One region of the Kluyvera ascorbata genome, then DNA from elsewhere that is predicted to be linked to it. Evidence: predicted binding sites of a transcription regulator. Region 1 holds the regulator's gene; each other region holds the start of a gene.

Region 1 (2,205 bases):
ACATGTTAAACGCGTGTATCTTGGGGAAGACTTCAGACTCTGATAGGGTAGTGGTTTACGACGTTAGCGGGAGATATTCGTTCTGAACATGAAGCAAGGTTTGCAATTAAGGCTCAGCCAACAGCTTGCCATGACGCCACAGCTGCAGCAGGCAATCCGTCTGTTGCAACTGTCTACGCTGGAACTTCAGCAGGAACTCCAGCAAGCGCTGGAGAGCAACCCCCTGCTTGAGCAAACCGATCTTCACGAAGAAGTTGAGACCCAGGAAACCGTCGATAACGAAACGCTGGACAGCGTCGACGCGCTGGAAAAGCCCGATATGCCCGAAGAGCTGCCGCTCGACGCCAGCTGGGATGAAATCTACACCGCCGGAACCCCTTCCGGAACCGGGGCTGATTATCAGGACGATGAACTGCCGGTGTATCAGGGCGAAACCACTCAGTCACTGCAAGACTATCTGATGTGGCAGGTTGAGCTAACGCCGTTTACCGATACCGACCGGGCCATTGCGACCTCGATTGTCGACGCGGTAGACGATACCGGCTATCTCACCGTCACGGTGGAAGACATTCATGAAGGCATCGGCGATGACGAGATTGGTCTCGATGAAGTGGAAGCCGTGCTCAAACGGATCCAACGATTCGATCCGGTCGGCGTCGCCGCTAAAGATCTCCGCGATTGCCTGCTGATCCAACTCTCTCAGTTCTCTCCTACTACGCCGCGCATCGACGAAGCCCGCCTGATTATCAGCGATCATCTCGATCTGCTCGCTAATCATGACTTCCGCTCGCTGATGCGCGTCACGCGTCTGAAAGAAGACGTGTTGAAAGAGGCGATGGATCTGATCCAATCATTGGATCCGCGCCCAGGTCAATCGATCCAGACCGGCGAGCCGGAGTATGTGATCCCTGACGTGCTGGTGCGCAAGGTAAACGGCCGCTGGGCCGTTGAATTGAACGCCGACAGCATCCCGCGCCTGCAAATCAACCAGCACTACGCGGGCATGTGTAACAACGCCCGTAATGACGCCGACAGCCAGTTTATCCGCAGCAACCTGCAGGATGCGAAGTGGCTGATTAAGAGTCTTGAGAGCCGTAACGATACGCTACTGCGGGTAAGTCGCTGCATCGTCGAGCAGCAGCAGGCCTTTTTCGATCTCGGCGAAGAGTATATGAAACCGATGGTGCTGGCGGACATCGCCCAGACCGTCGAAATGCACGAGTCCACGATTTCGCGTGTTACCACGCAAAAGTATTTGCATAGCCCACGAGGCATTTTCGAGCTTAAGTATTTCTTTTCCAGTCACGTCAGCACCGAGGGCGGTGGCGAAGCTTCGTCCACGGCGATTCGTGCGCTGGTTAAGAAATTAATTGCCGCGGAGAACCCCGCAAAACCACTGAGCGACAGTAAACTGACCACCATGCTCTCTGAACAGGGTATCATGGTGGCACGGCGTACCGTTGCAAAGTACCGAGAGTCTTTATCCATTCCGCCGTCTAACCAGCGTAAACAACTGGTCTGACACAACTGATAAGGAAGACACTATGCAGCTCAACATCACTGGACACAACGTCGAAATTACCGATGCGATGCGCGAATTTGTGAATGCGAAATTCGTTAAGCTCGAACAGTATTTCGAGAGGATCAATCAGGTCTACATTGTGTTAAAGGTGGAGAAATTGACGCACATCTCGGACGCCACATTGCACGTTAACGGAGGCGAACTTCATGCCAGCGCGGAAGGGCAGGATATGTACGCCGCCATCGACGGTTTGATTGATAAACTGGCGAGACAGTTAAACAAGCATAAAGATAAACTAAAACAACATTGATTGTCCGAGCAGTCGCCCGATATGCCCGCATACCGGGCGATGCTTAGGTGAAATTATGACAAATAACGATTCGGCTCTTCAACTGAGCAATGTCCTTAACCAGGAATGTACCCGCAGTGCTGTGCACTGTCAGAGTAAAAAACGCGCGCTGGAAATCATCAGCGAACTGGCGGCAAAACAGCTGAGCCTGCCTCCGCAGGTTGTCTTTGAGGCAATTTTGACCCGCGAGAAGATGGGCAGTACCGGTATTGGTAACGGTATCGCTATTCCTCACGGCAAGCTGGAAGAAGATACGCTGCGCGCGGTTGGCGTGTTTGTGCAGCTGGAAACCCCGATCGCCTTCGACGCCATCGACAATCAGCCCGTCGATTTA
Region 2 (2,205 bases), 910 kb from region 1:
GGTCGGGCACAATCTGCGCGCTGAGCTGAGCGATACTCTCTGCCGTCAGCAGCGACTGCGGGTCAAGGGTCATATGGGCCGGGTCGGTGATATGGCGATCGCGCAAGGTGAACGCCAGCTTAGTCGCTTCAACACAAAGGTGGACAAAATCGGCTTCGTCAGCAATAGCGCCCTTTTTACGCTGCTGTTCGATAATGCCGGTCATCAGCAGCGAGACCAGGCCCTGAGACGGTGGCGGCAGGTTATATACCGTCCCACTCTCCGTTTCCAGCGCCAGCGGCTTCACCCGTGCCGCGCGATAAACATCAAAGTCGCTAAAGCGCAGCAGGCTTCCGGCCGTCTCAAGTTCGCTAGCGATCAGTCGGGCCGTTTCACCGTGGTAAAAATCACTCAGCCCGTGAGTTGCCAACCGCTCCAGAGTGTTGGCGAGCGCAGGTTGAAGCAGCAGATCGTCGGGATCGAGCGCCTGACCTGTTGGCGCAAACAGGCCGCCAAAGCCAGGGTACTGGCCGAGCTGCGGCAAGCGTGCGGTGATTTGTTGATGCAGCCCTGCGCTCACCGGTACGCCATGACGCGCATAGTAGATGGCATCGTTCAGCAGACGCGTTAACGGCAGCGGCGCGTTGGCCATCTGCTCTCCTGCCCACTCCAGCGCACGTTCCCAACCGCCCACCGTGCCGGCGACAGTATTGGCTGCCAGCGGGCCGCGCACCGGAACCTGCTCATATCCTGCCTGGCGATAAAAATCGATATTTGCTTTCTCCGCTGCAAAGCCACAGGCCTGAATCGCCACCGGCGCTTCACCCGGTTTTGAGATTAACCAGAATCCATCGCCGCCGATGCCATTCATATGCGGGTAAATCACCGCGATGGTCGCCGCCGCCGCCACCATCGCCTCAACCGCATTACCGCCATCGCGCAAAACGGCCACCGCACTTTCTGCGGCCAGCGAGTGCGGCGCAACGGCCATGCCCTGCATACATTTAGCTGATTGGATTTGAGTCATCGTCTGCACCTTGCCTACATGAGTGTATACACAGATGTAGGCACAAAGCGTGCCAACTGTTATTTTTGTTAATTATCTTGTGGTTATGTGAATAAAACAGAAAAGGCGGAGATTAACGCGGAGCAATGTTCGCACCGAAGCGGTGCCGATGTGGCCTGATGGTGCGCACTAAAAAAGCAAAAACCCTGCCGAAGCAGGGTTTTTGTCGTCTTGATAAATGCGCCGGGACGGCGATGAATCAGAACGGGATATCGTCATCGAAGTCCATCGGCGGTTCGTTAGACGGTGCCGGAGCGGACTGCTGCTGCGGGCGAGACTGCGCGCCGCCGCTGAACTGATTGCCGCCCTGTGGCTGCTGAGGCTGACCCCAACCGCCCTGCTGCTGCTGGCCGCCACCTGCCGGTGCGCCGCCGCCCTGACGGCCACCCAGCATCTGCATGGTGCCACCTACGTTAACCACGACTTCAGTAGTGTATTTTTCAGCGCCGGACTGATCGGTCCATTTGCGGGTACGCAGCTGGCCTTCGATATAAACCTGAGAGCCTTTACGCAGGTATTCGCCTGCTACTTCCGCCAGCTTGCCGAACAGCACAACGCGGTGCCATTCAGTCTGCTCTTTCATTTCACCGGTCGCTTTGTCACGCCAGGATTCGGAAGTAGCCAGCGTAATGTTGGCAACTGCGCCACCATTCGGCATGTAGCGTACTTCCGGGTCCTGGCCCAGGTTACCGACGAGAATCACCTTGTTTACGCCTCTGCTGGCCATGTTTGTCTCTCCTGAAAAATGAATCTTGATTAAGTGTAAACGCGCCAGTGTATCATTTCCAGACGGTATTTTGGTAGCTGCGAGACAGATTCCACTAAACATCTTATCCCGCTGCAATTTTCATCGGCATCCGGAATCGGCATTCCAATACTGTATATTCATTCAGGTTAAGTTGTGTCATAATTAGCCGTTTCTGCCGTTTGTCCTTCTAACAAACCAGGCAATCCGTGTATCTCCTCTACCGGGAAAGGTGAATGGATAAGATCGAAGTTCGGGGCGCCCGCACCCATAATCTCAAAAACATCAACCTCGTCATCCCTCGCGACAAACTGATTGTCGTGACCGGGCTGTCCGGGTCTGGCAAATCCTCACTGGCTTTTGACACCCTCTACGCCGAAGGGCAGCGTCGCTATGTAGAATCGCTTTCTGCCTA
Region 3 (2,205 bases), 1.4 Mb from region 1:
CCACCCGCGGCGGTAACCATTTCTTCGTTGACGATGCAGTCGCCGGAGAAGAATTTCGCCTGCACGCCTTGCTCACGCATCTGACGTACCAGCGGTCCTGCTTCCGGGTGACAGCCACCGAAGAACACCACGTCCGGTTTCTGTGCGCCAATCTTGGTCACGAGGGCGTTAAAGTCTTTTTCCCCACGCGACAGACCTTCGTACATCACATCCTTCACGCCACGCTTCGCGAGCGCCGCGCGGGTAGCATCGGCCAGGCCCTGACCGTAGGTGTCTTTATCGTGGATGATCACCACGCGCTTAGCCTTCAGCTTATCAATAATGAAATCGCTGGCGACGCCACCCTGCTGGTCATCACGGCCGCACATGCGGAACATGTCGTTCATTCCACGTTCAGTGATAAGCGGGTTGGTAGAGCCCGGGGTAATAGCCAGCACGCCAGCGTCGTTATAGACCTCTGATGCAGGCATAGTGGAAGAAGAGCAGAAATGGCCAACCACGGCCTGTACTTTGTCCTGATCGACCAGGCGGTTTGCAACCGATACGGCCTGTTTAGGTTCACAGGCATCATCGCCCTGCACCAGCTTAATTTTCTCGCCGTTTATCCCACCGGCAGCGTTGATATCTGCTGCTGCCTGGGTGGCACCATGCCAGTATTGATCGCCATAGGTGGCGTTAGGGCCTGTAAAAGGTCCCGCAACACCGATAACGATATCGGCCTGGGCGGAAAACGCCGTCACCAGACACCCTGCCAACACAATAGAAAGCGGACTTCTTATTAATTTCAGCGACATTATTATCTACCTTAGCAAAAGAGGTTTATGCATAACGGTGTGAAGCCGAGCCACCGGCGCACGCGCCGGACAAACGACATCCTGACAATATCCTGCTGATAACGGCGAGGTTTCCTTACGCTTTTCAGGCCAAATCATTAAGCAAAATGGCTGCCAACTTTACGCAGCCATGCCCCGATTTTGACAATTTTGAGTATAGAGTGCGTGGATAAGGCCTCTGCCTCGCTGCGGTGAAATTACAGCGGGGATCACATCTCCTTAACAATAAAGTACATAAATAATGCAATAGTCACGCTTTGTGCATTTTTGTAGCAAAATGGGCGGGTTGTGTTAGCTGATGGTGCAAGGCGGGATATTTGATGGAGCAATGGCCATAAGAGCATTCAGCCTCATCCGTTGTCTTCCCGTTACAGCATTCACGTGTATCTTCGTTGATTCCGGAGCTTTTCTTGTTCTACGCTAATAGAAAGTACACGAAGGCATGAATCCAGATGCATTTTGCATCCACAACCAAATGTTCTAATATTCTGTTTTTACAAATAATGGCGTGAAAAATGATGACGATAACCGAGGCCGATAAGCAGATCCTGTCCGTTTTTGACTTTGACGGAACGCTGACCCGGCACGATAGCTTTATTCCTTTTTTAAAATTTGCTTTCGGCCGTCGTCAGTTTGCCCGCAAGATGCTGCGCCTCGTGATCCCCACATTGCAGTGCTTCCGCCGCCGCCTCACCCGCGACGAGCTCAAGGAAGTGTTAATCACCACCTTCCTTGCTGGCCGTGATGAAAAATGGGTTCAGGAAAAAGCAGAAGCCTACTGTCTGAAATCGTGGAAAAAGCTGATGCGTCCGGCAGGGCTTCTGGCGGTTGCCGCCGAGATCTCAACCGGTGCCGAAGTGACGCTATGCTCCGCTTCGCCGATGATTGTCCTGCGACCTTTTGCCGACAGGTTGGGGATTAAGCTGATTGGTACAGAGCTCGAAAGCAAAGACGGCGTCCTGACGGGGCGGATCGTTGGTCATAACTGCCGGTGTATTCATAAGATTAACCGCCTTGAAGCGGTTTATGGCCCGCTCAATCAGTATCATATCCGCGCATGGGGCGATACGCGTGGGGACTATGAACTGTTGGCTACGGCCAGTGACGCTCACTGGCAGCATTTCCAATCAAGCTGGTCGCGTAAGAAAAACCCAATTGCGCGGTTTCGCAGCGAGTTTATGAAAGAGTTAACCTGATTCATCCCCGGTGGAATCACCGGGGCGTAATTTATCCGTTCTTTTGGTCTTCGCCCGATTTTTCCGGGAACAGCACGCTGGCAAGGATACCCAACGCCAGCACGCTCAGTACCACATAAAGACTGGTCGTCGCACTCAGGCTGTAACCGTGGTGCCAGATATGGTCAGTGGCGTTT

What was found. Region 1 encodes sigma-54, which starts transcription at its own class of promoters, with help from an activator protein. Its sites were predicted from a motif close to GTTGGCACANNTTTCGCTNT; they were not measured.
Region 2: a site for sigma-54 is predicted at 1,044-1,063, ahead of MY052_RS22380 (gamma-glutamyltransferase family protein). Genes of this name have one in related genera too.
Region 3: a site for sigma-54 is predicted at 933-952, ahead of MY052_RS09255 (branched-chain amino acid ABC transporter substrate-binding protein). Genes of this name have one in related genera too.

Annotation. Positions count from the first base shown of each region.
Region 1 is NZ_CP096201.1:529,114-531,318, reverse strand. Features, by position in the region: gene lptB (LPS export ABC transporter ATP-binding protein) at 1-43, shown strand, start outside; gene rpoN (RNA polymerase factor sigma-54) at 89-1,522, shown strand; gene hpf (ribosome hibernation promoting factor) at 1,545-1,832, shown strand; gene ptsN (PTS IIA-like nitrogen regulatory protein PtsN) at 1,888-2,205, shown strand, end outside.
Region 2 is NZ_CP096201.1:4,678,933-4,681,137, forward strand. Features, by position in the region: gene MY052_RS22380 (gamma-glutamyltransferase family protein) at 1-1,006, opposite strand, end outside; gene ssb1 (single-stranded DNA-binding protein SSB1) at 1,245-1,772, opposite strand; gene uvrA (excinuclease ABC subunit UvrA) at 2,027-2,205, shown strand, end outside.
Region 3 is NZ_CP096201.1:1,967,969-1,970,173, reverse strand. Features, by position in the region: gene MY052_RS09255 (branched-chain amino acid ABC transporter substrate-binding protein) at 1-794, opposite strand, end outside; gene MY052_RS09250 (HAD-IB family hydrolase) at 1,349-2,029, shown strand; gene MY052_RS09245 (TerC/Alx family metal homeostasis membrane protein) at 2,061-2,205, opposite strand, start outside.